DNA from 3 places in the Pseudidiomarina sp. PP-1MA genome. Region 1 is predicted to be linked to each of the others. Evidence: predicted binding sites of a transcription regulator. Region 1 holds the regulator's gene; each other region holds the start of a gene.
The links. Region 1 encodes NrdR, which represses ribonucleotide reductase genes. Its sites were predicted from a motif close to AAACACNANATNTNGTGTTT; they were not measured.

Region 2: the regulator NrdR is predicted to act here: its motif matches at 5,675-5,694, upstream of nrdG (anaerobic ribonucleoside-triphosphate reductase activating protein).
Region 3: the regulator NrdR is predicted to act here: its motif matches at 7,352-7,371, upstream of nrdA (class 1a ribonucleoside-diphosphate reductase subunit alpha).

What each region holds. Positions count from the first base shown of each region.
Region 1 is NZ_CP165718.1:911,558-922,533, forward strand. It holds gene AB8S08_RS04175 (TetR/AcrR family transcriptional regulator) at 1-620, shown strand, start outside; gene AB8S08_RS04180 (acyl-CoA dehydrogenase) at 672-2,972, shown strand; gene rsuA (16S rRNA pseudouridine(516) synthase RsuA) at 3,100-3,786, shown strand; gene ettA (energy-dependent translational throttle protein EttA) at 3,869-5,536, opposite strand; gene glyA (serine hydroxymethyltransferase) at 5,685-6,941, shown strand; gene nrdR (transcriptional regulator NrdR) at 7,002-7,451, shown strand; gene ribD (bifunctional diaminohydroxyphosphoribosylaminopyrimidine deaminase/5-amino-6-(5-phosphoribosylamino)uracil reductase RibD) at 7,444-8,577, shown strand; gene ribBA (bifunctional 3,4-dihydroxy-2-butanone-4-phosphate synthase/GTP cyclohydrolase II) at 8,649-9,722, shown strand; gene AB8S08_RS04215 (ketopantoate reductase family protein) at 9,694-10,608, opposite strand; gene AB8S08_RS04220 (MFS transporter) at 10,610-10,976, opposite strand, start outside.
Region 2 is NZ_CP165718.1:2,530,566-2,541,541, forward strand. It holds gene AB8S08_RS11925 (U32 family peptidase) at 1-254, opposite strand, end outside; gene AB8S08_RS11930 (peptidase U32 family protein) at 257-1,252, opposite strand; gene AB8S08_RS11935 (SCP2 domain-containing protein) at 1,340-1,870, shown strand; gene hemN (oxygen-independent coproporphyrinogen III oxidase) at 1,929-3,308, shown strand; gene nrdD (anaerobic ribonucleoside-triphosphate reductase) at 3,386-5,203, opposite strand; gene nrdG (anaerobic ribonucleoside-triphosphate reductase activating protein) at 5,220-5,672, opposite strand; gene AB8S08_RS11955 (nitric-oxide reductase large subunit) at 6,034-8,298, shown strand; gene AB8S08_RS11960 (ATP-binding protein) at 8,445-10,244, shown strand; gene AB8S08_RS11965 (MFS transporter) at 10,241-10,976, opposite strand, start outside.
Region 3 is NZ_CP165718.1:1,232,581-1,243,556, reverse strand. It holds gene aroA (3-phosphoshikimate 1-carboxyvinyltransferase) at 1-406, opposite strand, end outside; gene hisC (histidinol-phosphate transaminase) at 431-1,534, opposite strand; gene serC (3-phosphoserine/phosphohydroxythreonine transaminase) at 1,636-2,718, opposite strand; gene gyrA (DNA gyrase subunit A) at 2,722-5,397, opposite strand; gene ubiG (bifunctional 2-polyprenyl-6-hydroxyphenol methylase/3-demethylubiquinol 3-O-methyltransferase UbiG) at 5,541-6,257, shown strand; gene AB8S08_RS05955 (HAD family hydrolase) at 6,260-6,916, shown strand; gene nrdA (class 1a ribonucleoside-diphosphate reductase subunit alpha) at 7,407-9,746, shown strand; gene nrdB (class Ia ribonucleoside-diphosphate reductase subunit beta) at 9,830-10,960, shown strand; gene yfaE (class I ribonucleotide reductase maintenance protein YfaE) at 10,967-10,976, shown strand, end outside.

The DNA of each region.
Region 1 (10,976 bases):
TTACAACCAAAGAAAAAATACTCAATGCAGCGGAAGCATTATTTGCGGAACATGGCTTTGAGCAGACGTCCTTGCGGCAGATTACCGCCGATGCTGACGTGAACCTTGCTTCAGTGAATTATCATTTTGGTTCAAAAAAAGCGCTTATTCAAGCGGTTATGGCGCGTTATTTAGAGGTGTTAATGCCCGCATTAGAGCAAGAATTGCTGGCGCTGCAAGCACGAAATAAGATATCAACTCGCGATGTATTCGACTGTTTTCGTAAGCCATTAGCGCAGTTGCGAGAGGTTAGAAAGCATGGTCCCACGTTGTTTTTAAGCCTATTGGGATTTGCTTATGCAGAAATTCAAGGGCATCTAAGGCGTTATACCATGGATCATTTTGGCCATGTTATCGAGCATCTATTAGCTGCGTTACATCAAGCTAACCCGCAATTGAGCCCCATAGATATGTTTTGGCGGTTACACTTTGTGCTTGGAGCAACGGTATTTGCACAGGTATCTGGGCCGGCACTTCGAGAGATTGCCGCAGCGGATTTTGGTGAAACGATTGCAGCAGACCAGATGATTGATCGTCTTATTCCATTTCTTGCCGGTGGTGTTGACGCCTCGGCAGCATAATCAGCTATGCTTATAGCTAGTTGAATCATTCTTTTAATAAGGTGTAGTAGCATGGAAATTTTAATTATCCTGATTGTCGCCGTGGTGTTGTTATTCGCCATTAAAGACATTCGCCGTAGCCTGATTAGCAGACCAGCCTTTGGTTTTTTTAAACGGGTGTTGCCGCCGCTTTCGCCAACCGAGCGCGAGGCCATGCAAGCTGGCGATACCTGGTGGGATGCTGACTTGTTTAGCGGACGCCCGGATTGGGAAAAATTTCACCAGACCCAGGCTCCGACCTTTACTGATGCTGAACAAGCCTTTATCGACAACCAGTTAGAGACGCTATTGGCGATGTTGGATGATTTTAAAATCATGCAACAAGATCGCGATTTACCTAAAGATGTTTGGGATTACATCCGTAAAGAAAAATTCTTTGCCATGATTATTGGTAAGGAGTTTGGAGGTTTAGAATTTTCGCCAGCAGCAAACTCATACATTGTATCGCGCATTGCGACCCGCTCAATCAGTGCCGCAGTTACCGTGATGGTACCTAACTCATTAGGACCGGGTGAGTTACTTACTCACTACGGTACCGATGAACAAAAGAATTATTGGCTGCCGCGCTTGGCTGACGGCACCGATATTCCATGTTTTGCTTTAACCGGCCCCGAAGCAGGTTCTGATGCTGGTGCTATTCCAGATACGGGCATCGTGTGTAAGGGCGAGTTTGAAGGCAAAGAAGTTTTAGGTATTCGTTTAAACTGGAGCAAGCGCTACATTACCTTGGCTCCGGTCGCGACAGTCTTAGGTTTGGCCTTTAAGCTTTACGATCCTGAAAAATTATTGGGTGAGCAAGAAGATATTGGCATTACCTGTGCGCTAATTCCAACCAGCCACAAAGGTGTTGAGACGGGTGAGCGTCATTTGCCACTCAATCAAGCCTTCATGAATGGTACCACCTACGGCAAAGATGTCTTTATCCCACTAGATTGGATTATCGGTGGGCAAGAGTTTGCTGGTAAAGGGTGGCGTATGCTGATGGAATGCTTATCAGCTGGCCGTGGTATTTCACTCCCAGCATTGGCGGCAGCAACGGGCCACGTTACGCAGCGTATGACCGGTGCCTATGCTTACGTACGGCAACAGTTTGGCATGCCAATTGGGATGTTCGAAGGGGTGCAAGCTGCCATGGGTAAAATTGGTGGCACCAACTACATCCTCGAATCCATGCGCCGGTTAACGGTGACCGCCTTGTGTGAAGGTAAGAGTCCGTCGGTTATCACGGCCATGACTAAGTATCACATGACAGAAATGGGCCGCGAGGTGATGGATGCGGCGATGGATATTCATGCGGGTAAAGGAATTCAATTAGGTAGCCGCAACTATTTGGGCCATGGCTTTATGGCCACACCTGTCTCTATTACCGTAGAAGGCGCGAATATTCTTACCCGTAACTTGATGATCTTTGGACAAGGCGCAACCCGCTGTCACCCTTACGTACTGAAAGAAATGGAAGCAGCGAGCAACCCAGATGAAGAACAAGGCTTACATGATTTTGATGAACTGTTACTCAAACATATTGGGTTTGCCGCGAGTAACTTCTTCGGTAGTTTGTGGATGGGGTTATCTGGAGCACGTTTTAATAAGAGCCCAGTGAGCGGCCCAACGGCACGTTATTATCAGCAATTAACCCGTATGAGCAGAGCACTGGCTATGACAGCAGATATGGCGATGCTGGTGATGGGCGGCGATTTGAAACGCAAAGAAATGTTATCAGCGCGGTTAGGCGATGTGTTGAGTCATTTGTACATGGCCTCAGCAGTGCTGAAGCGTTATGAAGATGATGGTCGTCAAAGTGGTGATTTGGTGTTTGTTGATTATGCACTGCAGCATCATTTGTACGCTATTGGTGAAGCCTTTAAAGGATTCTTCGCAAACTTCCCGAACCGATTTATTGCGTGGACCTTGCGCTTAGCAATCTTCCCATTAGGTAACCATTATCATCAACCGGACGATAGTATTTTACAGGGAATTTCTACCAGCATGATGCAGCCGGGTGTTACTCGTGATCGCCATACCTTCTTAACCTATTGGAAGGATGATGAAAAAGATCCAATGGGTCATATGGAACTAGCATTCTTAGCGATGCGCGAGCATTCAGATGTCTACAAACGTATTCGCAAGGCGGTTAAACGTGGCGATATTGATGGTAATCTCAACGGTGATGCTTTGGTAGAGCAAGCGCGGGCAGCAGAAGTGATTAGCGCTGAAGAGGCCAGCGCTTTAAGCCGTACTGAGCGACTCCGTCTGTATGCCATTGGTGTCGACCAATTCGCAGCAGGCGTGATTGAGGATAAAAACTTTTATTAAGCCGCTGTGATACTAGCTATAATAGCCCCAGATTCTGGGGCACAATAACCTCGCTTAGGCGAGGTTATTTTTTGGGTAACGAGCCCATGGTGTTGGTGAGCAACCATGGCAAACGTAGGTGATGCAGATGCGATTAGATAAATTTTTAGCCGAAACCACCGGAATGAGCCGCAAAGAAGCGATGCGAACTTTGCATGCCGGGGCGGTCAGTGTTGATGGTGTGGTCGCTAAGAAAGGCGCGATGCAGGTGCCAGCGACTGCGGAAGTGATTTTTAATGGGGTGACGCTTAAGCTGTTGGGCCCAACTTATATCATGTTGCATAAGCCGTTAGATTGCGTTTGTGCCAATGACGATCCCCGTCATATGACGGTATTTGCTTACTTAGATTTACCTAACCCGGAAAAATTTCACACGGTAGGGCGACTGGATATAGATACCTCTGGACTCTTGCTGATCACTAATGATGGACAATGGACCCATCGGATTATCTCGCCTAAGCGTAGCTGTCCGAAAGTGTATCGAGCAGAGCTGGCCGAGCCGCTTGAGCCGCATCATGTAGAGCTATTCAAACAAGGGCTGCAATTACATGGTGAGAAAAAGTTAACCGAACCTGCACAACTCGATATTATTCATCCGCAACAAGCGTTAGTGACCTTATCAGAAGGGCGCTACCATCAGGTAAGACGGATGTTTGCCGCAATCGGTAACAGGGTAGAGAGCCTCCATCGTGAACAAATAGGTGAGCTAAAACTGGGTGATTTAGGCCCCGGTGAGTATCGGCACTTAACTGCTGCCGAGGTAGCTTTGTTTTAGCTAGCGCTAGGCGCTTCTGAAAAAACGCCCGCCAGTGTGGTTATGGCGGGCGTTGTGTTGCTTGAAACTAACCTGATATAAGTTAAACCCCAATCGGCTTATAGCGAGTACGATGCGGCTCCATAGCATGTTCACCATGGGTCTTTTTCATATACTCTTCGTAATCAGAATAGTTCCCTTCGTAGAAGTTCACCACGCCCTCATCACGATAGTCAAGAATGTGGGTAGCTACCCGGTCTAAGAACCAACGGTCGTGCGAGATCACCATAGCTGAACCAGGAAACTCTAATAAAGCTTCTTCTAGCGCACGTAGGGTTTCAACATCGAGGTCATTGGTAGGTTCGTCTAACAGTAACAGGTTACCACCAGCTTTTAATAGCTTGGCTAAATGCACCCGATTACGTTCACCCCCTGATAACTCACCAATGTGTTTTTGTTGGTCGTTACCACGGAAGTTAAAGCGACCCACATAGGCGCGGCTATTAATTTCAAAATTACCGATGCGGAGAATATCTTGGCCATCGGAGATTTCTTTCCACACGGTATTTTTGTCATTCATGTCATCACGGAACTGATCGACACTGGCTAACTGCACGGTGTCACCTAATTCAAGGGTACCAGAATCGGGTTGCTCTTTACCGGTGATCATGCGGAATAGCGTTGATTTACCGGCACCGTTCGGACCTATGATGCCAACAATAGCCCCTTTAGGAACGCTAAAGCTTAAGTCATTGATCAGTACCCGGCCATCGTAGGCCTTATGCAAGTGCTGAACTTCAAGCACCTTATCGCCCAAGCGTGGGCCTGGTGGAATAAATAGCTCGTTGGTTTCGTTGCGTTTTTGGTAATCACCACTTTGCAGTTCTTCAAACCGAGCCATCCGCGCCTTGCTTTTTGCTTGACGCCCTTTAGGATTTTGCCGCACCCACTCAAGTTCTTGTTTAATACTGCGTTGCCGAGCTTTTTCTTGTTTCTCTTCTTGCTCAAGACGTTGTTCTTTTTGTTCTAGCCAAGACGAGTAGTTGCCTTCCCAAGGGATGCCATAGCCACGGTCAAGCTCTAAAATCCAGCCTGCCACGTTATCTAAGAAATAACGGTCGTGGGTAATGGCAACCACGGTACCTTCGTAGTCGTGTAAGAAACGTTCTAACCAAGCGACCGATTCAGCATCCAAGTGGTTAGTTGGCTCATCTAATAGCAACATATCAGGTTTGCTCAGTAGCAAACGGCAAATGGCTACGCGGCGACGTTCACCACCCGATAATACTTTGATCTTGGTATCCCACGGCGGTAAGCGAAGCGAGTCAGCTGCACGCTCTAGCATGTTGTCTAAGTTGTGACCGTCTTTAGCTTGCAAGATAGCCTCTAGCTGGCCTTGTTTTTTCGCTAAAGCATCAAAGTCAGCATCTTCTTCAGCGTAGGCTGCATAAACCTGATCGAGCTCAGCTAGCGCATTTTTTACGTCAGCCACGGCTTCTTCTACGGTTTCACGTACGGTTTTATTTTCGTCTAGTTGTGGTTCTTGTGGCAAATAGCCAATTTCAATACCAGCGAGCGGGCGGGCTTCGCCTTCAATTTCTTTATCGATACCTGCCATGATGCGTAACAGGGTGGATTTACCAGCGCCGTTTAAACCTAATACCCCAATCTTTGCGCCAGGAAAGAAAGATAACGAAATGTCTTTTAAAATCGTCTTTTTCGGCGGGACGACTTTACTGACCCGCGACATCGAATAGATATATTGTGCCATAACTGCCCATGTTCCTTGTGAGGGTGAAATCTTAATGGACTATTTTAACCCTTAAGTTGGCGCTAACCCAAGTATATTGGTAAACTAGCGCACAGATATTTCCAATAACCCGCTGTCACTCTGGCAGCTGCTGCAGTTAGGAGCCCTGATGTTAAAACATGAGATGAACATTGCTAGCTATGATGCTGAGTTGTGGCAAGCGATGACCGATGAAGTACAACGTCAAGAAGAGCATATCGAACTTATTGCGTCAGAAAATTACACCAGCCCACGCGTGTTACAAGCGCAGGGTTCGCAGTTAACCAATAAGTACGCAGAAGGCTATCCGCACAAACGTTACTACGGTGGTTGTGAATTTGTTGATGTGGTTGAAGATTTAGCCATTGAGCGCGCCAAGCAGTTATTCGGTGCTTGCTATGCTAACGTGCAACCGCATGCTGGTTCACAAGCTAACTCAGCAGTATTTTTAGCGCTCTTAAACGCTGGTGATACGGTATTGGGGATGAGTTTGGCACATGGCGGTCATCTAACCCATGGTTCTCATGTGAATTTTTCGGGCAAGCTCTACAATGCGGTGCAGTATGGTTTAGATGAGAGTACTGGCGAAATTAACTATGCCGAAGTACGTGAGCTAGCCCTACAGCACCAGCCTAAAATGATCGTGGCTGGTTTTTCTGCTTATTCAGGTATCGTCGATTGGGCTAAGTTCCGCGAAATTGCGGACGAAGTAGGCGCTTATTTGTTAGTGGATATGGCGCATGTGGCTGGGTTAGTGGCAGCAGGCCTTTATCCGAACCCGGTACCTTTTGCTGATGTAGTTACCACCACCACCCACAAAACCTTGGCTGGCCCGCGTAGTGGTTTGATTTTATCAGGTAAAGATGACCCTGAATTGCACAAAAAACTTAACGGTGGCGTGTTCCCTGGTAGCCAAGGTGGCCCTCTAATGCATGTGATTGCTGCCAAAGCGGTAGCGTTCAAAGAGGCGATGGAGCCAGAGTTTAAAGCTTACCAGCAGCAGGTGTTAACCAACGCCAATGCGATGGTGAAGGTGATGCAAGAACGCGGTTACAAGATTGTTTCTGGCGGCACCCAAAACCATTTGTTCTTAGTTGATTTAATTGATAAAGATATCACGGGTAAAGATGCTGATGCAGCTTTAGGTCGGGCCTACATTACGGTGAACAAAAACTCCGTACCCAACGACCCGCGCTCACCTTTTGTGACATCAGGATTACGGCTAGGTACCCCAGCTATTACGCGTCGTGGTTTTAAGCAAGCGGAAGCCGAGCAAGTGGCACACTGGATTTGTGACGTGTTAGATAATATTAACGACGAAGCAGCCATCAGTGCCGTGCGTGACCAAGTAAAAGCCCTTTGTAAGCGCTTCCCGGTATACGGATAAGCAACTCTTTGGTCGAGAATTAGGGCGATGAGTTCATTAGGTTAGGCAAGGAAAGTTATTATGCATTGTCCTTTTTGTGGCACGCAAGATACCAAAGTCATCGATTCTCGGTTAGTTGCCGACGGCGCCTCAGTGCGCCGTCGGCGCGAATGCACCGAGTGTAAAGAGCGCTTTACGACGTTTGAGACGGCAGAGTTGATTATGCCTCGAGTTATAAAGTCCGATGGCACTCGCGAACCTTTTAACGAAGATAAATTGCGTAGTGGCTTGTTACGCGCTTTAGAAAAACGTCCGGTTAGTCTCGAAGCTATTGAGCAAGCCATGCAGAATGTCAAATCGTCATTAAGGGCAACGGGCGAACGTGAAGTCACCAGCAAAATGATTGGTGGCTTAGTGATGGAAAACCTCAAAGCCTTGGATAAAGTCGCATACATCCGGTTTGCCTCGGTGTATCGCGCCTTTGATGATATTCGTGAATTTGGTGAAGAAATAGCTCGTCTCAATGACTAATACCCCAGTTAGGTGCCACCAATTCTATATGCAACGCGCTCTTGATTTAGCTGCGCAAGGGCGGTTCAGCGCTGCGCCAAATCCTATGGTGGGATGTGTGATAGTTCAGCAGGGCCAGATCGTTGGCGAAGGCTGGCATCAACGAGCCGGTGAACCTCATGCTGAAGTACATGCCTTAGCTGCCGCCGGCGCATCAGCCAAGCATGGTACTGCTTATGTTACCCTTGAACCTTGTAGCCATTTCGGTCGTACTCCTCCATGCGCAGATGCACTCATCAAAGCTCAAGTGGCGCAAGTTGTGGTGGCGATGCAAGATCCGAATCCGTTGGTTAGTGGGCAAGGTATCGCACGTTTACGAGCAGCGGGTATTGAGGTGCTGGTTGGCGTGTTAGAAACCCAAGCGCGTGCCTTAAACTGCGGTTTTATCGCTCGGATGCAACGGCAACGGCCCTGGCTTAGACTGAAAATGGCAGCATCATTAGATGGCCAAACAGCCTTAGCAAATGGGGCCAGCCAATGGCTAACCAGCAGCGCAGCAAGAGCCGATGTGCATCGGTTTCGCGCCCAAAGTAGCGCCATTTTGAGTACTGCGACCACGGTGCTAGCTGATCAGGCCCGGTTGACGGCGCGCGGCGAATGGGTACAACAACAGCCGCTGCGCGTGATCATCGATAGTCAGGGCAAATTAAAGGGTGATGAGCCGCTTTTTACCGAAAGTACAGCAACTGCTGCGCCTATTTTATTGGTACAGGGTGCCGATCTGACGACGACCAGAACTTGGCCGGAGCAAGTAACAATTCTGCAGTTGCCAGTAACTAGCAGTGGCCAGATAGATTTAGCTGAGCTGTTACACCAGCTAGCCCAGACGTATCAGATTAATTCGGTTTGGACCGAATGTGGGACAAACTTAGCCGGCGCATTGATTGCGGCTGGTTGGGTTGATGAACTCATTTTATATTTAGCCCCGAAATTATTAGGTGCAAGTGCGCAAGGTTTATTCGCTTTGCCGGTATGGCAGCAGCTCGCGCAAGCGCCCACCTTAACCTATCGAGATGTTCGCCAGGTGGGGGCTGATCTTCGTATTACCGCCACCATCAACACGAACCAAGGAGACCTTTCATCGTGACCAGTGTGCCATCCACAACGAACTCGTTACATAGCGCTGCCGCTATTATTGCTGATATTAAGCAGGGTAAGATGGTTATTCTCATGGATGATGAAGACCGTGAAAACGAAGGGGATTTAATTCTGGCGGCTGAGTGTGTTACGCCAGCGGCAATCAATTTTATGGCACGTTACGGCAGGGGGCTCATCTGTTTAACGCTGACCGAAGAACGCTGCGAGCAATTGCGTTTGCCGCTCATGGTGAATCAAAACAACGCCCCTTACGCCACTAATTTTACGGTCTCTATTGAAGCCGCAGAAGGGGTTACCACCGGGATTTCAGCGGCAGACCGAGCTCGTACGGTGCAAGCGGCGGTAGCAGCCGATGCTAAGCCAAGCGATTTGGTGATGCCAGGCCATATTTTCCCATTGAAAGCCAAGCCCGGTGGTGTGCTGAATCGGGCTGGCCATACTGAAGCTGGCTGCGACTTGGCGCGTTTGGCTGGGTTTGAGCCAGCGGCAGTGATCGTGGAAATCTTAAACGAAGATGGCAGCATGGCGCGGCGGCCAGACTTAGAAAAATTTGCCGCTGAGCATGGTATCAAGATCGGTACTATTGCTGATCTTATTGAGCATCGCTCGTTAACTGAGAAAACTGTACAGCGCCAGGCGCACTGCAAATTGCCCACAGCTTACGGTGAATTTGAGTTGATTGCGTATCAAGACACCATTGATAAACAAGTCCACTATGCCTTAGTTAAGGGTGACATTAATAGCTCTGATCCGGTGAACGTACGAGTTCACTTACAAGATACTTTTAACGATCTATTTGCCACTGAGCGCGCTGCTAAACGTAGCTGGCCGTTAGCTCATGCAATGGAATTTATTGGTGCCAACAACGGCGTTTTAGTGGTGATTGGGCGGCATCAAGATAGTGCCGGCATGCTTGAGCAAATTGCTCATTTTTCTGCAGAAGATCGTGGCGAAAGAAAACCAACGGCAGCCGCCTCTAATGCCTCTCGTAACGTCGGTATCGGATCACAAATCTTGGCTGATTTAGGCGTTCATCAAATGCGGTTGATGAGCTCTCCCAAACGCTATTCTGCGCTGTCAGGATTTGGCCTAGAAGTGGTTGATTTTATTGAAGACCCAAATAACCCTGCGTGATCTCAGTAAGTTGCTGCCACAGCTGAGTATTGGCTGGGGCAGCAAGACCAAACTGCGTACTTTGCTGAGCTACAAATCCATTTAAATAGTCAATTTCAGTTGGCCGTTGCTGACGCACATCACTGAGCATCGACGAGCGATTTGCTGCTGTTCTTTGCATCACGAGTCGCGCCTGTTCGAGTAGCTGATCAGCGTTGAGAGACAATTGATAATGCTTAGCTAAGGCAACGATCTCAGTCGCCAACTGCATTTGCAATTGCTGTACGGGTAGGCGTAACAGGTCACCATTTGGACAGTTATACACTACGGTCAAGGCATTAATTAAACAGTTGGTGGCGAGCTTGTGCCAACGCACTAATTTAATCTCGTCACTCCAGGCTAATGGCGGCAAAGCAGCCGCTAATTGTTGTTGTATTTGCGGCACTAGCCAAGGGCTGGGGGGATTATTAGCCGTAGCCGCCAGCGGATCACTGTAGCCCAGCCAGCTTTGCCCCACGCCTGCATGAACTAGTAATGATCCTTGCCGATAGGCGCCGTGAGTGGTGCTCCAAAAGAGACTATGCGCTGGTAACAACTGCTGTTCATGAGTGAGCATACCGTTGTAACTTAAGATCAATGGGCAGCGCTCTAGTAACTTGGCTTGGGCTAACTGTACGAGTAGAGGCTGCACTTGATAGGCTTTTACTGCTGCAAAAATGCAGGTTCCAGGCTCAAGTTGCTCGAATGAAGTGGTCGTTAACTGATAGTGCTGGTTTGAAAAACTCAGTTGCAGATGCCCAACGGCGGGTTGCTGGCGTGGGCACAGGCTCACTTGTAGCCCTTGTTGTTGGAGTTTGATGGCCACCAAACTACCCAGGGCTCCGTTCCCAACGACGGCCCAACGCATGTTAATTGGAATCCTGCTGGTAAGCTGCTTCTAAACGCAGTAATGGCTTACGGAGTGCTAATAGAATCAATAGGCTAGGAACCACCATCAAGGCGGTGAGCACAAAAAATAGCAGCCAATCTCCGTCAAGAGCATTTACCACGAAGCCACTGTAGGATGAGAGTAAGGTACGGCCAAGGTTACCCAGCGAGGCAAGCAGGGCGTATTGGGTAGCGGTGAAGGCGCGGTTACACAACAAGCTAATAAAGGCAACAAAGGCGACCGTAGACCAAGCTCCGGTAAAGCCATCGATAACCACCGCAGCCAACAGTAGGTTGGTATTAGGCCCCACCCCGGCTATCCAAGCAAAGAGCAGATTAGAAGCGGCC
Region 2 (10,976 bases), 1.1 Mb from region 1:
CAATACTTGCGTAGCTCTCGTAGCTCGGATGGTGCTTCTAACAGGGTCATGGTAGACAACACCACCTGTTTGCCCGCCTCGCGTAATTCATGAGCGACTTGCAGCCAATCAGCAAACTTCAGTTCACGCCTTTTACTACAGACCGTCTCGCCTAAATAAACAATATCAACGGCAGATTCTGCGGCTTGCCGATAGAAGTTTTTTACCACTTGCTGCGGCCAATAGTATTGAATTGCTCCTAGAGAAAATTTCATGATTACTTCCATTTCCGGTGGTAGGCACCCAACGTGGTTTGGCTGCCTTCAGATAAACCTGCGAGAGTCGCATCCCAGTCGGGCTGCACGGCAAAATTAGCAGGATCTGCTAGCACTTTGTCTATAGCCTGACGCCACACCCGCGTTAATTGGGCGACGTAAGCCGGGCTGCGTTGCCGACCTTCGATTTTTAAACTCACAATGCCCTCTTTATGCAGCTCCGGTAACAAGCTTAAAGTATTCAAGCTCGTTGGTTCTTCTAAGGCGTGATAGGTGTCTTCACCGACGGTGAAACGTCCTTTACATAACGTTGGATAACCTGCAGTTTCATTGGGGGCAAAGGTATCAATCAGAATATTGTTCAGCCGTGACTCTAACGAGCCATCTTCGTGTTCATCCCAGCGTACGTATTTTGCCGGTGAACAAGCTCCTGCCGTGTTCGGTGATTCACCTGTCATGTACGAGCTTAAATAACAGCGCCCTTCGGCCATAATGCACAGGCTACCAAAGGCAAAAACTTCGAGGTCAACATCGGTGGTGCGCGCTAGGGTACGCACTTGGTTCATCGAGAGCACACGCGGCAGCACCACGCGCTTCACATTAAATTGTTGATAAAACTCAATCGCTGCCGCATTGGTGGCTGAGGCTTGTACCGAAAGGTGTAATTCAACCTTAGGATAGCGCTCAGCTGCGTAAGCTAGCACCGCAATATCTGCCAAAATGAGCACATCAGCGCCACACTTCACCGCCATATCAACCGCTTTCCGCCAGTTTTCCCAGCTATCTGCATGCGCAAAGGTATTAATGGCAACATGCAACTTCTTGCCATGGCTATGCGCAAACCGAACGGCTTCAGTTAAACCTGCTTGGTCAAGATTTAAACCAGCAAAATGACGTGCGTTAGTTTCATCTTTTAAACCTACATATACCGCATCTGCACCATTTTCAATGGCTGCTTTCAAGGCTGGCATACTGCCGGCGGGGCAGAGTAATTCCATAATTATTGATCCCGTCCATAAACATGCATTGGTAATGAGTATTATAATCGGGTTAAATTTTTCTGGGCTGATTAATCGAGGTAATAAATGGTTATCCCTAAAGTAGTAGATCTGGCCTATCAGTGGGGCCCACACCTTTCTAAGTCCTTACTACAAGTAGCCCCGCGTGGGGTAACTCAACACCTATTTGCGCAAGCTCTAAACCATGTTCTTAACGATGAACTGGTGGCCGATAAATTTGCTTTCTTGCGCCAGCGATGGGTTCTTATTGAGGTGCCAGACTTAGCCTTAAAGTTCAGCGTATCCCTCGCCAACCAAGGCCTACGACCACGCCTACAAGTAACTTTTGACGGCCCGCAAGCAGACGTTACCATGCGCGGTAATAGTGAGTATTTATTGCTGATGCTAAGTGGCAAAGTAGACCCGGATACCTTGTTCTTCCGACGCAAATTATTGATCAAAGGTGACACTGAATTAGGGCTTGAAGTGAAGAACTTATTGGACACCATTGAGTTGAATCAACGCCTACCCAAACCTGTTTTTAGGTTTAATCAGGCCTTAGCAGAGCGTATTTTGCAGCAGCAAGCTTATACCCCTTCAGGCGTATCAAAATTCTGATCTGCATCAAGTATTATGAGCGACAGAATTTAACCAAGGTGTCACCAAGGGGTAACGCATGAACGCATCAGTAGCAAATATCACCTGGAGCCAAGAGCTCATTGATAAATACAACATTAACGGTCCGCGTTATACCTCGTATCCGACCGCCTTGGCGCTGCATGATAAGTTTCCGATCGGTACTTTAGAGCGCACCCTGGCTGATGCGCCAGAAAAGTTAAGCCTCTATATTCATTTACCTTTCTGTCACAAGCTTTGTTACTACTGCGGCTGCAATAAGGTGATTACTCGGCATCAGCACAAAGCCGATATCTATCTTGATTACTTAGCCGAAGAAATGGCGATGTACGCCAAGCTGTTAGGGACTCGTAAGTTTGAGTCTGTGCATATGGGCGGTGGTACCCCAACCTTTTTAACCGAGCAACAATTGTCACGCTTAGATGATTTGCTACATCAACACTTCAGTTTCACTGACGATGCTGAGTGGAGTATCGAAATCGATCCGCGCAGCTGTAGTGATGAAAAATTACGGCATTTACGAGCGCTCGGTTTTAATCGTGTAAGCTATGGGGTGCAAGACTTTGACGAAAAAGTACAGATTGCGATTAACCGTGTCCAAGATACCGATCTCATCCGACATCAAGTAGAGCTGTCCAAAGAATTGGGTTTTAAGTCGATCAACCTAGACCTAATCTACGGTTTGCCTTACCAGCGTCCAGAAACCTTTAAAGCCTCAATTGATCAAGTGATTGCCTTGGCTCCCGACCGGGTATCGTTATTTAGCTACGCTCATTTGCCGGCACGTTTTGCTGGTCAAGCAAAAATCCCAACTGAGAGCTTACCTAAGCCATCGATTAAGTTAGAACTGTTGCAGCTTGGGATCACTCGTTTTAACGCTGCCGGTTATCAGTTTATTGGTATGGACCACTTTGCTAAAACATCTGATGAACTTGCTATTGCTCAGCAACAAGGGCGCTTACAGCGTAACTTCCAAGGCTACACCACCAGCGGCCAGGATGCTTTGTTGGGAATTGGAGCTTCTTCCATTAGCCAAATTGATGGGGTGCTTTGGCAAAACAGCAAAGAACTACCTGACTATTACAAGCACCTGAAGGCACAACGCCTGCCGGTTATTAAAGGATTTGAACTGAACGCAGATGACCGCTTGCGCGCCGCACTTATTTCGCAAGTTATCTGCCACTTTGAATTGGATATTGCTGCGTTTACACAGGCTTGGCAGTTGACTGATTTTTGGACTTACTTTGCCAATGCTAAACAAAAATTAGCCCCCTTTATTGAGGATGGGCTGGTGACCATTGATGACTCGCAATTACGTGTTACTGAATTGGGTCGCTTATGGGTACGGAGTATTTGTGCCTGCTTTGACGCCTACTTAGACGATGCAGCTACGGCTCCACGCTACTCTAAAGTCGTTTAACTAAGAAGAGGCTCTCGATAGGTGCTGCCATAGTCTAGCTATGGCAGCATCATTTGTGCTGGCCTGACCATCCCAAGCTAGCCAGCTTGGGATGTTGCCGCCTCTACCGCCCGCTGCGGCTGGCGATGATAATGGCGGGCGGCATGTTCTTGCCGACGCCCAGCACTAAATGCCGACACTCGTTTTAAATAGCCAATCACCCGCGTACCATAATCAATATCTTCAGAACCGCAACTTGAGCAGTTATGCAGGGTGCGCTTATCGATATGTTCACAGTCATTACAAATGGTAATCTTCACATTGATACAGAAATAATTGCAGCCTGTTTTAGCAGCAATATTTAACAGTGATAAATAGCCATCCTCGTTAAGTTTTTCATCTAGGTTAAGATGTAGAGCCGAGCCACCATCTAAAAACTCTATTAATTCATGACCATGTAAGGTGAACTTATCAATTGCATTGGTTTGTTCATCCTCTACCACGTAAAAGTAGGAGTTGTAGCAATCACGCGGCACAACATAGCCATCGGCGCGGTCCCACTTCGCATTTTTGACACCAAGGTTTTCTGCCGGCACAAACTCGGTATTAAACATATAGCCATATTCTTGTTTGGCTTTTTTATTAGCATCGTAAATAACCTTTAAGTGGCGCTGCACAAATTCAATGTACTCAGGATTATTACTGGCCGTTAAACCTTGCGATTCCGCCGCCTCTACCATGCCATTGATACCAATAGTTAAGAACTGCTTATCCAGGGTAATAAAACCAGCATCGTAAACCGTGAGTAAACCGGCTGCTTGGTAATCTTCCATGAGCCTCCGATAGGCCACTTGGTATTTTTGAATTTTCTCAATTTCCTCACCCAAGTCGCGTCCATCTTGCACTAACCGATTCATATTAATGGTGATCACATTAATGGATCCGGTCGCGACGCCACCAGCACCAAGGGTGTAAGAAAAGGTATTATCACTAATTTCAGAGCGTAAACGACAGCAAGAAGCTAGCGAATCGGCATTGGGTGATAGATACACGAAGAATGAGTTACCGGCAGATAATTCATGGGCAATATGCTGAGCAAATTGCTGATCTTTGCACTGACCATTTTCGGTCAGCATAGCCACGGTAACGACCGGGAAAGTGAGTATGGTTTTCTTCCGTTCTTCATTAAACCAATGTAAGAAAAAGTCCTGAAGCTGGCTCACCGATTGCCATGATGATTTGCTGAAATCGGCGGGAAAGACAAAGTCACCAAACATACTTTCAAAATAATGCTGGTCATAGACTGAGATATTCCAGAAGACACTTTGATAACCGCGCGCTGCCGCGGGCTGATTAAGGGCATACACGACGTGCTGTAAATGGTTTTCAATCTGATGGCGATGTGTTTCTAGGTAGTTATCACCGTAATCTTTACGAGCAAAATAATCAAAGTAAGCCAAAAATTCGACGGTGGCGACGGCCCCGGCAAACTGTGAGCTCACCGCAAAGACGAAGTTCACGAAAGTGCCACAAAAGCTTTCTAGGTGTTTTGGTGCTCTTGATTCGCCGCCCAACTTAGTGAGCCCATCACGTAAAAACGGATACATGGTAACCGACACACAGTAAGGCTTTAAGCTAGTTTCATCATGCACATAAATCTCATGATCTTCTATTTGACGAATATACTCCTGCGCCAACGGCTGCCCAAACAACTCTGCAATTTTATTGCTGACTTGCTTGCGGTTCACTTGAACAAAAAAATCCTTCATGATTTCTGACTCTAGCGTCGCAATATTCTTTTGCGTCACATTCGCATTAGCATCCATTTTTGAACCATCAGCGGCATTTTCGGCATGGAGATATTGCTGAATAAAGTCAACTTTGGCGTCTACTTGATCGGGGTGTAAGCGCAACATAGGTATGCTCCTTGTTTTAATCAGTGCTTAAAAAGCGCACGTTTAGTAATTGTTGATTGCGTAAATCAATAAACTTCTGATTTGTGTTTGGACTATCTAGGCCACCAAGCTCAGCTATCCAAGGGCCCGTTTTTAAATAGGTGAGCTGTTCGCGGAGTGCAGGTAGCACCTGCTCATAACCGGTATACAGACAGGTTTCTAGCCCCTGCTCACGAGCTAATTTAAGTAAGTGCAGTAACTGCTCTGGGTACCATTCACCCCCTAAAAACAACACGCAGGTGATTAAACCCCGATATTGCTGCAGCCGCTTCGTAAAATACTCTGGGGTTAATTCCACTCCGCTATGAGCGGGCCAGCTATCAACGCTATGACAGCCTTTACAACCCACAGGGCAGCCGGTGATGGTATAAGCCAACGAGACTTCGCCGGGCACCTCCTGAAAGGCTATTTGCTCTGAACAGTAGCGCATTAAAACCCCACATATTGTGCTGAATTGGTTATTTGCATCTATATATTGTGCTAAAGCCTAGACGATCACCTAGATATTGTGTTGATCCGGATCAATAAATAAGCAGCCTGAAAAACTCAGTCCGCGGTTTCGGCAAGCTAGCCAAAACATGCTGATGGGTAAAAATAACCCTACGGGTTACTAGCACCCTCAAAAAGTGCGGTTATATCTACCCCAAAAACAAATAAAAACCAATAAAATCAGATGGATAAAAGTTGGCACGAGACTTGCTATAAGGAAAGGGTACTCATCTATGAATGCGTGCGAAATGCAATAAAGGGAGACTCTCGCATGAATCAACAACAACAACCGGAGGTGCCATATGGCCGGTTATAAAAAACTTTGGTGGATACTCATCGGCATCCTAGCGATTACCTTTGGTATCTTGGGTTATTTTGGTAAAGAGGTATACCGCGAAGCACCGCCTATTCCAGCGCAGTACGTGACGGAATCGGGACAAGTGTTAATGACTGAAGAGAGTATTCTCGATGGTCAAACCGCTTGGCAATCCATCGGTGGTATGCAATTAGGCTCGATCTGGGGCCATGGTGCTTATCAAGCACCCGATTGGACTGCAGACTGGTTACACCGTGAGCTCGTAGCTTGGTTAGAAATTGTAGCGCAACGTGATTACGGCATGAGCTACGACAGCTTGAGCCCAGCTGAGCAAAATGCTCTGCAATTTGCGTTAAAACAGGAATATCGTACCAACACCTACGATGCTGCAACTGATACGGTGCTACTAAGTGAGACTCGAGTAGCAGCCATCAATGACGTAGCGGATTATTATATTCGCTTATTCAGCGATGCTCCTGAGCTACAAAGCACGCGCGAAAGCTATGCAATGAAAGAGAACACCTTGCCGAGCCTTGAGCGACGCGAGCGCATGACTGAGTTCTTTTTCTGGACTGCTTGGTCAGCCGCTACTGAACGCCCTGATAGCAATGTCACCTACACCAATAACTGGCCGCATGAGCCGCTTATTGATAATAAGCCAAGTGCTGAGAATATCATTTGGTCTATTATTAGTGTGATTTTACTGATTGCTGGTATCGGTGCTTTGATTTGGGGTTGGGCTTTCTTGCGCGACCACGATGAAGAAGAAATTGAGATTCCTAAGCAAGATCCAATCACTACCTTCAAACTTACACCATCACAAAAAGCACTAGGTAAATATTGCTTTATCGTCGTGGCGTTGTTTGCTTTACAAGTTTTGTTAGGTGGCTTTACTGCTCACTACACTGTAGAAGGTCAAGAATTCTATGGTATTAACGTGTCTGAGTGGTTGCCCTACTCGCTAGTGCGTACTTGGCACTTACAAGCGGCCATGTTCTGGATTGCTACTGGCTTCTTAGCTGCTGGCTTATTCTTAGCACCTATCATTAATGGTGGTAAAGATCCTAAGTATCAAAAACTAGGAGTCGACCTACTATTTTGGGCGTTAGTTGTAGTGGTTGCTGGTACCTTTATTGGTAACTTCCTCTCTATTGCTCAAATTATGCCTGAGCACTTAAGCTTCTGGTGGGGTCACCAAGGTTATGAATACGTCGACCTCGGTCGTGCATGGCAGATTGGTAAATTCTTAGGTATCGTGTTCTGGTTAGTGTTGATGATGCGCGGTGTCTTCCACGCTCTTCGTCAACCAGGCGACAAGAACTTATTAGCACTACTCACCGCATCTGTTGTTGCTATTGGCCTGTTCTACGGCGCTGGCTTCTTCTATGGCGAACGTACTCACTTATCAGTGATGGAATACTGGCGCTGGTGGATCGTGCACTTGTGGGTAGAAGGCTTCTTTGAAGTATTCGCCACCGCGGCCCTAGCCTTTATTTTCCATAGCATGGGCTTGGTTTCTAGAAAAATGGCTACTACGGCCACCTTAGCGTCAGCCTCGTTATTTATGCTTGGTGGTGTACCTGGTACTTTCCACCACTTGTACTTTTCCGGTACCACCACTCCCGTGATGGCCGTTGGTGCAACTTTCTCTGCGCTAGAAGTCGTTCCCTTGATTGTCTTGGGCTACGAAGCCTGGGAAAACTGGAGCTTGCAACGCAAAGCCGAGTGGATGCAACGCATTAAATGGCCACTCATGTGCTTTGTTGCGGTAGCCTTCTGGAACATGTTAGGTGCTGGCGTGTTAGGTTTCATGATTAACCCACCTATCTCGCTGTACTATATTCAAGGTTTGAACACCACACCAACTCACGCTCACGCGGCCTTGTTTGGGGTGTATGGCTTCTTAGCGCTAGGTTTTGTTTTACTTATCTTGCGCTACATTCGTCCAAACCTGCAATTTAACGATAAACTGATGACTACTGCGTTCTGGTGGATGAACATTGGCCTTGGCATGATGCTATTTACTAGCTTACTGCCAGTTGGCTTCATCCAGTTCTATGCATCAGCGTCTGAAGGTTTATGGTATGCACGTAGCGAAGCCTTTATGCAACAGCCGTTGCTAGAGGGTCTGCGTTGGGTGCGCACTGTTGGCGACGTGGTCTTCATTATTGGTGCTTTTGCTATCAGCTGGCAAGTTGTGTATGGCTTGTGGTTTGATAAAAGCTCACGTGAACAACAGCATATAGCTTAATCACAGCCTGAAATTAAAGGTGACGTTAAAAGCGGTGGCACTTAGGTGTTGCCGCTTTTTTTATGGTTGATTGTTGTTCAGTTGCTATCCGAGGTACACTAACGCATCTGTTTAAATCAACCTAAGAGTTTGACTCCTAATTGTCTATGCCTAATTCATCTATTGTGACACGCATTGGTTTTGCTTTGAGTTTTATGGTGGCGCTTACCGTAGTTACTCTGTTGGCTTCGTATTGGCTCTCAGAAAAAGCAGATCAAGATGCCTTAGCCATAAATATTGCAGGCTCATTGCGCTACCAAGCGTATCAATACAGCTGGCATCAATTGCATGATGCTGATAGTGCTGCAGCAGCGGCCATGCAAGCCGAATTTGAACAAAGTTGGCATCATCAAGTCTTTAACCGTTTTAGCCATAGTGAGTCTGATTTAGCAACCTTATATACGCAAACTCGAACCAGTTGGCAGCAATTTCAGCAGCAAATAGCCGATGGCGTGGTCACCAGTGCTAATTTACAACAACAGATCTTGCCGCAAATAGACCAAATTAATCGCTTTGTTACCGCCATTCAACAAGATGCCGAGCAGCGCATACGTTCTATTCGATTAATTCAGGTGCTCTCGTTGTTTTCTAGCATTGGTTTAGCGCTGGTTATTTTCTATTGGTTACGCACCCGCGTTAAGTATCCATTAGAGGTTTTAACTCTCGCCGCCAAAAGAATTGGTCAGGGCGATTTTACCGCCCGCGTGAATCATCCCATGCGTGATGAGCTAGGCGTGCTCTCGGGCACCTTGAATAAAATGAACGAAGCTGTGGGTTACATGTATGGTAACCTCGAGAAACGTGTCGATGAACAAACTCGGGCCATTTCTCAAAGCAATGTGCGCTTGCAGTTTTTGTACGACACCGCGCGAATGATCATCGAGCATTCACCTGGTTATCACGACTTTACCACCATTGTTGAAGGGTTAAAGCGCGCCTCTGAGGTTGAAGACCTCGAGCTTTGCTTAATTACCGAGGCAGGCAATAAACCCTATTTACAGGTGCAGCCTACTGGCGCCCCAGAAGATCCTTGCGAAGGGGTTGATTGTAGCCAGTGTGTGAATGCTGGGGCCGGAGTGAGTATCCAGAACAACCAGCGCATTTATCGCTTTAGCATTGAGCGCGAACAACAAAATTACGGGGTCTTGGTAGCTCGTTGTAGCCTTAGCGAGCAACTTAACGATTGGCAACAACAGTTGCTACAGTCAGTTGCCGACCAACTGGCCATTGCCCTAAGCCTGAAACAAGAAGAAGAGCAAGTACGGCGCCTCGCCCTTATCCAGGAGCGTACGGTGATTGCGCGTGAGCTGCACGACTCTCTTGCGCAAGCTTTATCTTATTTGAAAATTCAGGTAACACGACTCAACAAAGCCATTGAGAAAGATAATAAAGAAGTGATTGATGATGTTGCAGAAGAGCTTAAACAAGGGCTTAATGCGGCTTATCGGCAGTTACGCGAATTGCTAACCACTTTCCGCCTCAAAGTAGATGGTGCGGGGCTGTTGCACGCCCTGCAAACAACTATCAATCAATTTAGTGAGCAGTCTGATCTGTCCTTCAGGCTGAACTATCAGTTAGAGAATACGCCCTTGGTACCGCATGAAGAAATTCATTTGCTGCAAATTATTCGTGAAGCCTGTCAGAACGCCATTCACCACAGTCAAGGCACAGATGTGGTGGTACAGCTAAGCCAGCAGGATCAGCGAATTGAATTATGCATTGAAGATAATGGTGTAGGTATTCCCGATCAGGCCGAGAAAATGAATCATTACGGGCTTGCTATCATGCAAGAGCGTAGCCGTCATCTAGGTGGCACCATTGAAATAAAACGCCGTTCTGAGGGTGGTACTGGAGTCTATTTTAGTTTTGTGCCGCAATACCTGTTAGAGCGTGAAGCAACTGTTTAAGGATTATAGAACTCGCTACGCCGGCGCAGATACATCCAACTAACCAGTGCCGCACACAGCACGTAAAAAAGTGCAAAGGCCACCAGCGTATTGGCGCCATGGGCTTGGCTCAAATTGATGTACCACAGAGCCGGTATGTAGATAGCGCCAGCGGTTGCCACGGCAGTAAGCCAACGCAATGCTAATGGTAACTGCTCTAATGGCAGCACCACGCTGGCGGTTTTAAAGACCGCACTGCTAGCCGCTCCGGCTGCAATAAAAATCACCAAAAAGACCAGCAGGTAGGGTAAGAACCACTCTTCAGGAACCCTACTTTGCAGGGCTGCTGCGGTCATGTAAGCGGCACTCAAGCAAGCCATAGCCATCACTAAAGCACACACCACCAAGACTTTGGCGCCACCGTACTGGTCAGCCAACCAGCCACCAAAAGGTCGCGCCAGCACTCCTAAGAGTGGCCCAATCCAAGCATACGTTAGGGCACTTGGTGTGTAGTTAGCACTAAAGGTTTCAAGGCTTAAGGGTAGTGTCATCGCAAAGCCAATAAAGGAACCAAAGGCCATCACGTAGAATAAAGTCATCAACCAAGTGTGACGGTTCTTTAGAATGCGCCCTAGCATCGGCGGTTGGGTGTTGGTAACAACAGGCTCAGCGCTGGGGGGATGCCCTGAGGGGCTAGGCATAGCCTGAGCTCCTCGAGCACGGCGCTGCCCTAACGAATACAGGCTTGTTGCA
Region 3 (10,976 bases), 320 kb from region 1:
CTGCGGTTGCGGGTACGGTGGCAGCCAAGACTGCGGTCAACGGCCGTACCGCAGTGCCTGCATTACCTAGGAACAACTCAAGGGTTGCCGCAGGGTTAGCTTGCCAATAGGGCCAATCACCACCGCAACCATGCACGGTAACCTGGCTGGGGTCGTTGGCATCAAGCTCAATCCGCACGCCTAACGCAGTCAAAGCTTCGAGCATGCGTTCAGTGTCGTCGCTGCGCAGTAAATTCGTTACCCGAGTAACTGCCGGGGCAGCCCCAGAATGAGAACCAGAATTCGAATCTGAGTTACTACACAAGGCCGCCATTAGTAAGGCACGATTCGCTATACTTTTTGAACCGGGCAAAGTAACCTCGCCCGCACAAGAGCTTAATCCACTTAAGGCTATCCTACCGCTCATAGCATCAATAACCCCAATAACTGATTACAGTAGAATGCTTTTTAGTGCATCAATAAACACTTGGTTTTCGTGTTCAAGGCCAATACTTACGCGTAAGTGGTTCGGTAATTGGTACCCAGCTACCGGCCGCACAATCACGCCTTTATGCAGTAACTGCTGATAAATATCGGCCGCATTAGCTCCAACTTCAATGGTCAAAAAGTTTCCATAGGATGGAATGTAAGCTAAGTTAAATTGTTCACAAAATTCAATCAGTTGTGCCATTCCTGCCTGGTTGACAGCAATAGATTGAGCTAAATATTCAGCATCATCTAGAACAACTTCAGCAGCCTTTAGGCTCAAGCTGTTCATGTTAAATGGCTGACGCACCCGATTCATTAAATCTGCGATATCCGCATGGGTCACCGCATAACCGGCTCGTAAGCCGGCTAAGCCATAAGCTTTAGAAAAAGTACGGCTTACAATCAAATTAGGATAGCGCTGAACCCATTCAACCGAAGGCGCTCGTTCAGCTGCAGGCACGTATTCGTAGTAAGCTTCGTCTAACACCACCAACACCTGCGCAGGTACTTTAGCTAAGAAACTTTCCAGCTCAGCCGTGGTTAAGAAAGTACCGGTTGGATTATTTGGATTAGCGATAAAAATCATTCGTGTTTTATCGGTAATAGCTGCGGCCATAGCATCCAAATCGTGACCATAGTTTTTCGCTGGTACTGCAATACCCTTGGCACCAATAGCTTGAGTTACCAATGGATACACCACAAACGCATGTTGCGAAAACAGCACTTCATGATGTTCGTTAACAAAGGTACGCGCCAACAGTTCTAAGACATCGTTGGAGCCGTTACCTAAGGTGATTTGATTAATATTTACACCCAGTTTCTCAGCCAGTTTGCTCTTTAGATAAAAACCGTTGGCGTCAGGATAGCGAGCTAATCCGGCTAAGGTATCTTGCAAAGCTGCGGTAACCTGCTTGCTCAACCCCAGCGGATTTTCGTTCGAAGCAAGTTTCACGATATCTGTTAGCCCTAGTTCGCGCTCAAGCTCTTCAATGGGTTTACCTGCCTGGTATGGGCTTAAGTTACGTACGCCAACATTAGCGAGAGATTTTGCATCAAAGTTTGTCATGAGTTTCCTGGTTGTTCGTTGTTCGTTGTTCGTTGTCAGTAAAGGGTGCCCACGCCAATAGCTAATATCCAATAGCTAACAGCGCTCTTGCTTTCAAGTCATCACACCTTGCGTTCAAACTCAGCCATAAATTCCACCAGCGCATCCACGCCGGCCATTGGCATCGCATTATAAATACTGGCGCGCATACCACCCACAAACCTATGCCCTTTTAGACCCACTAAACCAGCCGCTGCAGCCTGTTCTAAAAAGGCATTATCAAGCGAACTATCAGCCAGTAAAAACGGAATATTCATGCGTGAACGATAATCTGGATGCACCGGGTTTGAATAAAAGTCTGATTGATCAATGTAGTGGTAAAGCTTAGCTGCTTTAGCTCGGTTTAGTTCACCTATCGCAGCCACCCCACCTTGGCGTTTTAACCATTGAAACACCAAGGCTGATAAATACCATGCAAAGGTGTTAGGAGTGTTATACATCGAGCCTTCTTTGGCCTGCACGGTATAATCCATAATGGTGGAGGTATTCGTTTGCGCGTGACCTAACAAATCTTCACGCACAATACTAATCGCAAAACCAGAAGGACCTATATTCTTTTGTGCACCGGCATAGATAACGCCAAACTTACTCACGTCCAGCGGCTCAGAGAGAATATTCGACGACATATCAGCCACAATGGGAGCATTCACTTGCGGTATCTCATGCACCGCAATACCGTCCACTGTCTCATTCGGGCAATAATGAAAGTACGCTGCATGTTCAGATAACTGCCATGAGTCTGGATGACTTATTGCTTTACCTTGATCGGTTTGCACAGCCGCGCCGACAACATTGACATGGCGTACGTACTTTTGCGCTTCACGAATCGCAAAGTCAGACCAAATCCCGCAGTTTAGATAATCCACGGTCGCGTCAGCAGCCGCAATATTTTGTGGGACAGCACTGAATTGACCGCGTCCACCACCATGCATAAACAGCACTTTATAGTGGTCTGGAATAGCCATCAAATCGCGTAAATCTTGCTCAGCTTGTTCCGCCAAGCGGATAAACGCTGGGTCGCGGTGACTTATTTCCATCACTGAAATGCCTAAATCATTCCAGTTTAAAAACTCATCGCGCGCTTGTTGCATTACTTCTGCCGGCAACATTGCCGGCCCCGCAGAAAAATTAAACGGGGCGCTCATGGCTTATTCCTCACCTTCGACAACATCGGTTTCGTCATCCGCTTCGTCATCTAGCGGCTCGTCTGTTTCGCCCTCAACAGGTTCATTCAACAATGGATCTAATTCTTCATCCTCGTCGATATCATCAACCCGTTGTAATCCAACTACTTTTTCATCATCACCGGTACGAATCAAGCGCACGCCTTGAGTGTTACGGCCAACCACTGAAACTTCACTGACGCGAGTCCGTACCAAGGTGCCTTTGTTACTAATGAGCATGATTTGATTACTATCAATCACTTCCATCGCACCTACGACTTGGCCGTTACGCTCACTCACCTTGATCGAAACCACACCTTTGGTAGCACGGCTCTTAGCTGGATACTCAGTGATTGGCGTACGCTTACCGTAGCCATTTTCAGTCACCGTAAGCACCGATGGCATTTCTGCTTCACCGTCGTCCGCAAGTTCGAGTTCGTCACCAGTGCGCGGCACAATCAAGCTAACCACATGCTGCCCAGCTTCTAGGCGAATACCACGGACACCTGTAGCAGTGCGGCTGACCGAACGAACTTGATCTTCGCTAAAGCGAACTACTTTACCAGCATTCGAGAACAGCATGATCTCATCACCAGCGGTAGTCACATCAACCCCAATCAACTCATCGCCTTCAACCAAGTTAAGCGCAATAATGCCGCCTTTACGTTGCCGCGAATATTCCACCATTGGGGTCTTCTTCACGGTACCGTTACGGGTGGCCATGATGATAAATTTATCTTCTGGGTAATCGCGCGTTGGCAGAATCGCAGTGATCCTTTCATCCGCTTCTAACGGCAACAAGTTGACGATAGGACGGCCACGCGAAGTGCGGTTGGCCAGCGGTAATTGGTACACTTTCATCCAATAGATTTTACCGCGGGTTGAGAAGCATAGAATGGTGTCGTGCGTATTCGCCACCCACAAGCGCTCAATGAAATCTTCATCTTTCATCTTAGTTGCGGCTTTACCTTTGCCGCCGCGGCGCTGTGCTTCATATTCGGTAAGTGGCTGATACTTCACGTAGCCATGGTGCGACAAAGTCACCACCACGTCTTCTTCATTAATCAAATCTTCCATGCTGATATCGTGTGCTGCCGCCGTAATTTCTGTACGTCGCGCATCACCATAATCAGCTTTGATTTTTTCTAGCTCTTCACGAATCACTTCCATCAGCCGCTCTGGGCTATTCAAAATCAACAGTAATTCTTCAATAACCTGCAACAAGCCTTTGTATTCATCTAGGATTTTCTCATGCTCAAGACCCGTTAACTTGTGCAAACGTAAATCCAAGATGGCTTGTGCTTGCTCGTCAGTTAAATGGTACTCACCGTCACGAATACCGTATTTTTCATCCAGATGATCAGGCCGCGCTGCATCAACCCCAGCCCGTTCTAGCATCGCGGCAACATCGCCTAAACGCCAAGCGCGACTGGTTAAACCAGCCTTCGCATCGGCCGCTGTTTGTGACCGACGAATCAGCTCAATGATCTCATCGATGTTAGCTAGCGCAATGGCTAAGCCTTCTAAGATGTGGGCGCGCTCACGAGCTTTACGCAGCTCATACACAGAGCGGCGGGTAACCACTTCACGCCGGTGCAGAATAAAGCAATGCAGCATGTCGCGTAAGTTAAACAGGCGCGGTTGGTTTTTATCCAACGCCACCATGTTAATACCAAACACCACTTGCATTTGCGTATTGGCGTACAGGTGGTTTAAGACCACCTCACCTACTTCACCGCGTTTTAATTCGATGACAATCCGCATCCCGTCTTTATCAGATTCGTCGCGTAAAGCGCTGATCCCTTCCAGACGTTTTTCTTTAACTAATTCAGCGATTTTTTCAATCAGTTTAGCTTTGTTAACTTGATACGGGATTTCCGAAACAATGATGGTTTCACGGCCATTATCTTCCGTTTCAATCTCAGCCTTAGCGCGTAAATGAATACGACCACGACCGGTACGATAGGCTTCAACGATGCCTGAACGACCTGAAATGGATGCCGCAGTTGGAAAATCTGGGCCCGGAATGTAATCCATCAATTCATCAATGGTGATGTCTGGGTTTTCAATCATGGCCAAGCAGCCATTCACCACTTCGGTAAGGTTGTGCGGCGGAATGTTCGTAGCCATACCAACCGCAATACCCGACGAACCATTCACTAATAAGTTAGGTACTCGGGTAGGTAAAACATCCGGAATTTGCTCTGTGCCGTCATAGTTAGGCACAAAGTTAACGGTTTCTTTATCTAGGTCAGAGAGCAATTCGCTGGCAATTTTTGCCATCCGAATTTCGGTGTAACGCATGGCTGCCGCCGAGTCACCGTCTACTGAACCAAAGTTACCTTGACCATCAACCAACATGTAACGCAACGAGAATGGCTGAGCCATCCGCACGATGGTGTCATACACAGCAATATCACCATGAGGGTGATATTTACCGATCACGTCACCAACAATACGCGCTGATTTTTTGTAAGGCTTGTTGTAGTCATTACGCAGTTCATTCATCGCAAACAGTACACGACGGTGAACTGGCTTGAGGCCGTCACGAACGTCCGGTAAAGCTCGACCGACAATTACACTCATGGCGTAATCTAAATACGAACTCTTCAACTCATCTTCAATGTTAACCGGAACGACTTCTCTGGCGAGATCACTCATAGTAGTTATATCCCTAAACGATCTGTCTTTTTATAGTTTTACAAGATAACGCCATTGTACCCGTACGGGCTTACTATCGCATCTTTTTTTATCCCTGTAGGTTGGGTACACTGTACCTACTTTTAAGCCGTAGCAGAAGCCCTATGACCACAAGTTCTAATGTTGATCCTGCAGAAATTGAAAAATTCAGTGCCATCGCCTCACGTTGGTGGGACCCCGCCGGAGAGTTTAAACCGCTGCATCAAATTAATCCGTTGCGCTTAGACTTTATCCAAGCTGCCTGTGATGGTGTGTTTGGTAGCCGTATTGTCGATATTGGTTGCGGTGGCGGCTTGTTGGCAGAAGGCCTAGCCCGGGCTGGTGCTCAGGTGACCGGCATTGATTTGGCTGAACAATCGTTGCAAGTAGCCAGATTACATGCCTTAGAAAGCCAGCTACAAATTGACTATCAATTTATCCCAGCCGAACAACTGGCCGCAAGTGAGCCAGGCCAGTTTGACGTGGTCACTTGTTTAGAAATGCTCGAGCATGTGCCCAACCCAGCGGCGATAGTCCAAGCGGCAGCAGACTTGGTTAAGCCAGGTGGTAAGGTATTTTTCTCAACCTTGAACCGTAATCTAAAATCTTGGTTGCTTGGGATCGTTGCGGCAGAATATGTGCTGCAGTGGGTACCGAAAGGCACGCATCAGCACCAAAAGTTCATTCAACCGGCTGAATTATTGCGCATGACCGATGCTGCTGGATTGGTTGCACAACGCATGACAGGGCTCCATTACCTGCCGTGGCGCGGCTTTTACTTAGACCAGAACAATGTTGATGTAAATTACATCGTCTGTTTAACCAAACCGTTGAAGGACTAAGCATGTCACGTCCAGCTGCAATCCTGTTTGATTTAGATGGCACCCTGTTAGATACAGCCCCTGACTTAGGCGCAGCTTTAAACCGCGTCCTTAGGGCTGAGCAACGCCCCTTAGTTAGTGCTAGTGATTACACTCCGATTGCCTCTCATGGCTCCGCTGGGCTTTTACGCTTTGCCTACGGTGAAGCTGAATTTGAACAACGCAAAGACGAACTCAGACACAAGTTCTTAAGTTTTTATAGCGAAGCTATTGCTGAACAAACCCAGCTTTTTGCTGGGGTTAGCGAACTACTAGCACAACTACAACAGCAACAGATACCCGTTGCTATTGTCACCAATAAGCCAACGGCCCTAACCGTACAACTGCTGCCTAGCTTTCCTGAGTTAGCTGCGATCGAGGTGGTTGTCTGCGGCGATACCTTGACGGTGGCGAAACCATCACCACAACCTTTACTGCACGCTACCCAAGCACTACAAGTAGTGGCGGGCGATTGTTGGTACGTAGGCGATGCCGAGCGGGATATTCAAGCCGGTCGTGCTGCTGGCATGCGCACTATTGTGGCTAATTATGGCTACATCAGTGCCATCGAAACGCCAACCGCATGGGGAGCCGACAGTTTCATCGAAACCCCCTTAGAGTTACTCGATTTATTAACTTAATTATGATCTCTTGGCCTAACTACGGGGCTTGCGCTGGTCTGGATTTTGGCCTTGATTCGGCACCAACAAAAAGTGCCAGCAGCGCTGCTTCGCAGTTTTCACCAAAAAAAACCAGCACAACATATAGACAGTCACACCGCTGAAACGCCCATATGTAGATTTATCTAACTAAACCTCCGCTTTCTAATCGGTTTTCATTGAGCAACAAAACGTCAGCTAATGACGGTAAAAAAATTTCCAATATTTTTTTTCAGGGTGCTTGATTTTACTAAACCTCTATTGCACCGTAGGTTTTAGCGAAAGCCTACACTTCGGTTAGTCAAACCTTCCCCTTTTTGTAACGTAAACGCACTTGATCAGTGTGCGATAAGTGCTAGGATAACCCCATTCATTCATCCCAAGATATTGTGTAAAAAACCGTCGTGCAGTCCTAACACGCACTATATCTTGTGGCTAGACAAAACAACCATAACAACGATGGATGCGCCTCATGAACCAAAAGCTTTTCGTAACTAAACGTAGCGGTGAACGCGAACCTTTAAACCTAGACAAAATTCACCGGGTGATTAGTTGGGCAGCCGAAGGCTTGAACAACGTTTCGGTATCACAAGTTGAAATCAAATCCCATATCCAATTTTATGACGGTATTAAAACTGAAGATATTCACGAGACCATCATCAAAGCTGCTGCTGACCTTATCTCTGAAGAAGCACCTGATTATCAGTATTTAGCAGCGCGCTTAGCAGTTTTCCATCTACGCAAATTAGCTTACAACCAATTTGAGCCGCCACACTTGTATGATCAAGTCACTAAAATGGTGGCTGCGGGTCGTTACGATAAACACTTGTTGACTGACTACACGCGCGAAGAATTCGAGCAAATGAACGATTTTATCGATCACGCCCGCGACTTGAACTTTTCCTACGCAGCGGTGAAGCAATTAGAAGGCAAATACTTGGTGCAAAACCGAGTGACCGGTGAGCTCTATGAAAGTGCGCAATTTTTGTATGTCTTAGTCGCTGCCTGTTTGTTTGCGAACTATCCGAAAGAAACTCGGATGAGCTATGTACAGCGTTTTTACGATGCCACGTCATTGTTTAAGATCTCCTTGCCAACCCCTATCATGTCAGGCGTTCGTACTCCTACGCGCCAATTTAGCTCGTGCGTATTGATTGAAACAGGCGACAGCTTAGATTCAATTAACGCCACTGCAAGTGCGATTGTTAAATACGTTTCTCAACGCGCTGGGATTGGCATCAACGCGGGTCGTATCCGTGCGCTTGGTAGTGCCATTCGTGGCGGCGAAGCTTTCCACACCGGCTGTATCCCATTCTACAAATACTTCCAGACAGCGGTTAAAAGCTGTTCTCAGGGCGGTGTTCGTGGCGGTGCCGCTACCCTGTTCTATCCGCTTTGGCACCTAGAAGTAGAAAGCTTGCTGGTTCTTAAAAACAACCGCGGCGTTGAAGAGAACCGTGTGCGTCACCTTGATTATGGCGTGCAATTCAACCGTGTTATGTATCAGCGCTTGATCAAAGACGACTACATCACTTTGTTTAGCCCGTCTGATGTCCCTGGTTTGTACGATGCTTTCTTCGCCAATCAAGAAGAATTTGAACGCCTCTATCTGCAATACGAAGCCGACGATAGCATTCGCAAGAAGCGTATCAAAGCCATTGAACTCTTTAGTTTGTTCATGCAAGAGCGTGCTAGTACAGGTCGCATCTACCTGCAAAACGTGGACCATTGCAACACCCATAGTCCGTTTGACCCGGCGGTTGCCCCTATTCGACAAAGTAACCTGTGTTTAGAAATCGCCTTGCCAACCAAGCCATTGCGCCACGTGAATGATGAAGAAGGTGAAATCGCTTTATGTACGCTGTCGGCCTTTAACTTAGGTGCGATTAAATCGTTAGATGAACTTGATGAAATGGCTGATTTAGCCGTGCGTGCGCTTGATAGCTTACTCGACTATCAAGAATACCCTGTACCTGCAGCTCGTAACGCAACCATGGGCCGTCGTACGTTGGGCATTGGGGTAATTAACTACGCTTATTATTTAGCTAAAAACGGTGTTCGTTATTCGGATGGTTCAGCGAACGCGTTAACTCATCGCACTTTTGAGGCTATTCAATACTATTTGATGAAGGCTTCCATGAACTTAGCGAAAGAGCTTGGTGCTTGTCCTAAGTTTAATGAAACCACCTATGCCAAAGGTGTGATGCCAATCGACACCTACAAGAAAGATCTGGATAGCGTTTGCCAAGAGCCATTGCATCTTGATTGGGACCAGTTACGTCGTGATGTACAACAATACGGTATGCGTAACTCTACCCTGTCTGCCTTAATGCCATCAGAAACCTCGTCGCAGATTTCTAATGCTACCAACGGTATTGAACCACCGCGCGGACATATCAGCATTAAAGCATCAAAAGACGGTATTACGAAGCAAGTAGTGCCTGAATACGAAACGTTGAAAGACGCGTATGAGCTGTTGTGGAGCATCCCTAGTAACAAAGGTTACTTAGAATTAGTTGGCATTATGCAGAAATTCGTCGACCAAACCATTTCCGCCAACACCAACTACGACCCAGCCAAGTTTGAAGCAGGCAAAGTGCCAATGAAGCAGCTGCTACAAGACTTGCTCTATGCCTATAAGTTAGGCGTAAAAACGCTTTATTATCACAACACGCGTGACGGCGCTTCAGATAACCAAGTAGATTTGCGTGACAAAGTAGAAGCTAAAACTCGTGAAGAAGAGAACCAACAAGCAACTGTCGCCATTATTGAAGAAGACGATGATTGTGCCGGTGGTGCCTGTAAGATCTAGTTCTGCGGCTTAATAACAACAAGTTGCATTCGCTGAGCAGCGCCGCTGCTCAGCTGATGATGCTAAAAAAGGTGTGCTAAGGTATGAGTTATTCAACATTTAATCAGAACCAAGTTAACCCTCTGTTAGAGCCAATGTTTTTTGGTAATTCAGTCAACGTTGCGCGCTATGACCAACAAAAACACAGTATTTTTGAAAAGCTGATTGAAAAGCAAATTAGCTTTTTTTGGCGCCCCGAAGAAGTTGATGTCAGCCGCGACCGCGTTGATTTTCAAGCGTTAACTGATAGCGAAAAACATATTTTTATCTCTAACTTAAAGTACCAAACCTTGTTAGATTCAGTACAAGGACGTAGCCCTAACATTGCGTTGCTGCCGATTGTATCCATTCCTGAATTAGAAACTTGGATTGAAACTTGGTCGTTTTTTGAAACCATTCACTCACGTTCGTACACGCATATTTTGCGAAATTTATTTACTGACCCGAGTGAAGTTTTTGAAGACATCGTGATTAATGAAGAAATTCAGAAACGAGCCACCGATATTTCTCGCTACTACGATGATTTGATTTTCTATACGCAGCTTTGGCAAACCCATGGCGAAGGCGAATGGGAAGTTGACGGTGAGAAGCATCTGGTTAGCATGCGTGAGCTCAAGAAAAAGCTATTCTTGTGCATCAACTCAGTGAATGCGCTAGAGGCTGTTCGTTTTTATGTAAGCTTCGCTTGTACCTTCGCCTTTGCTGAACGTGATCTGATGGAAGGTAACTCAAAAATCATCCGTCTTATCGCCCGTGATGAGAACTTGCATTTGGTCTCTACTCAGCAAATTCTTAATCTATGGCAATACGGTCAAGATGACCCAGAAATGAAAGAAATTGCCGAAGAGTTACGCGACGAAGCACTGAACATCTTTATGAAGGCTGTTGAACAAGAAAAGCAATGGGCCCACTATTTGTTCAGACATGGCTCTATGATTGGCCTAAACGAAGAAATGCTCTGCCAGTACGTGGAATACATTGCTAATATGCGAATGGAAGCCATTGGTTTTGATGCGCCCTTTAAACAGCGTAGCAACCCGCTACCTTGGATGAATAAATATCTGGTATCAGATAACGTTCAAGTAGCCCCCCAAGAAGCTGAAATCACTTCTTATTTGGTTGGGCAAATTGACAGTAACGTAAGTGCTTCTGACCTCGGAGATTTTGAACTCTAAATCATCATGAGCACTG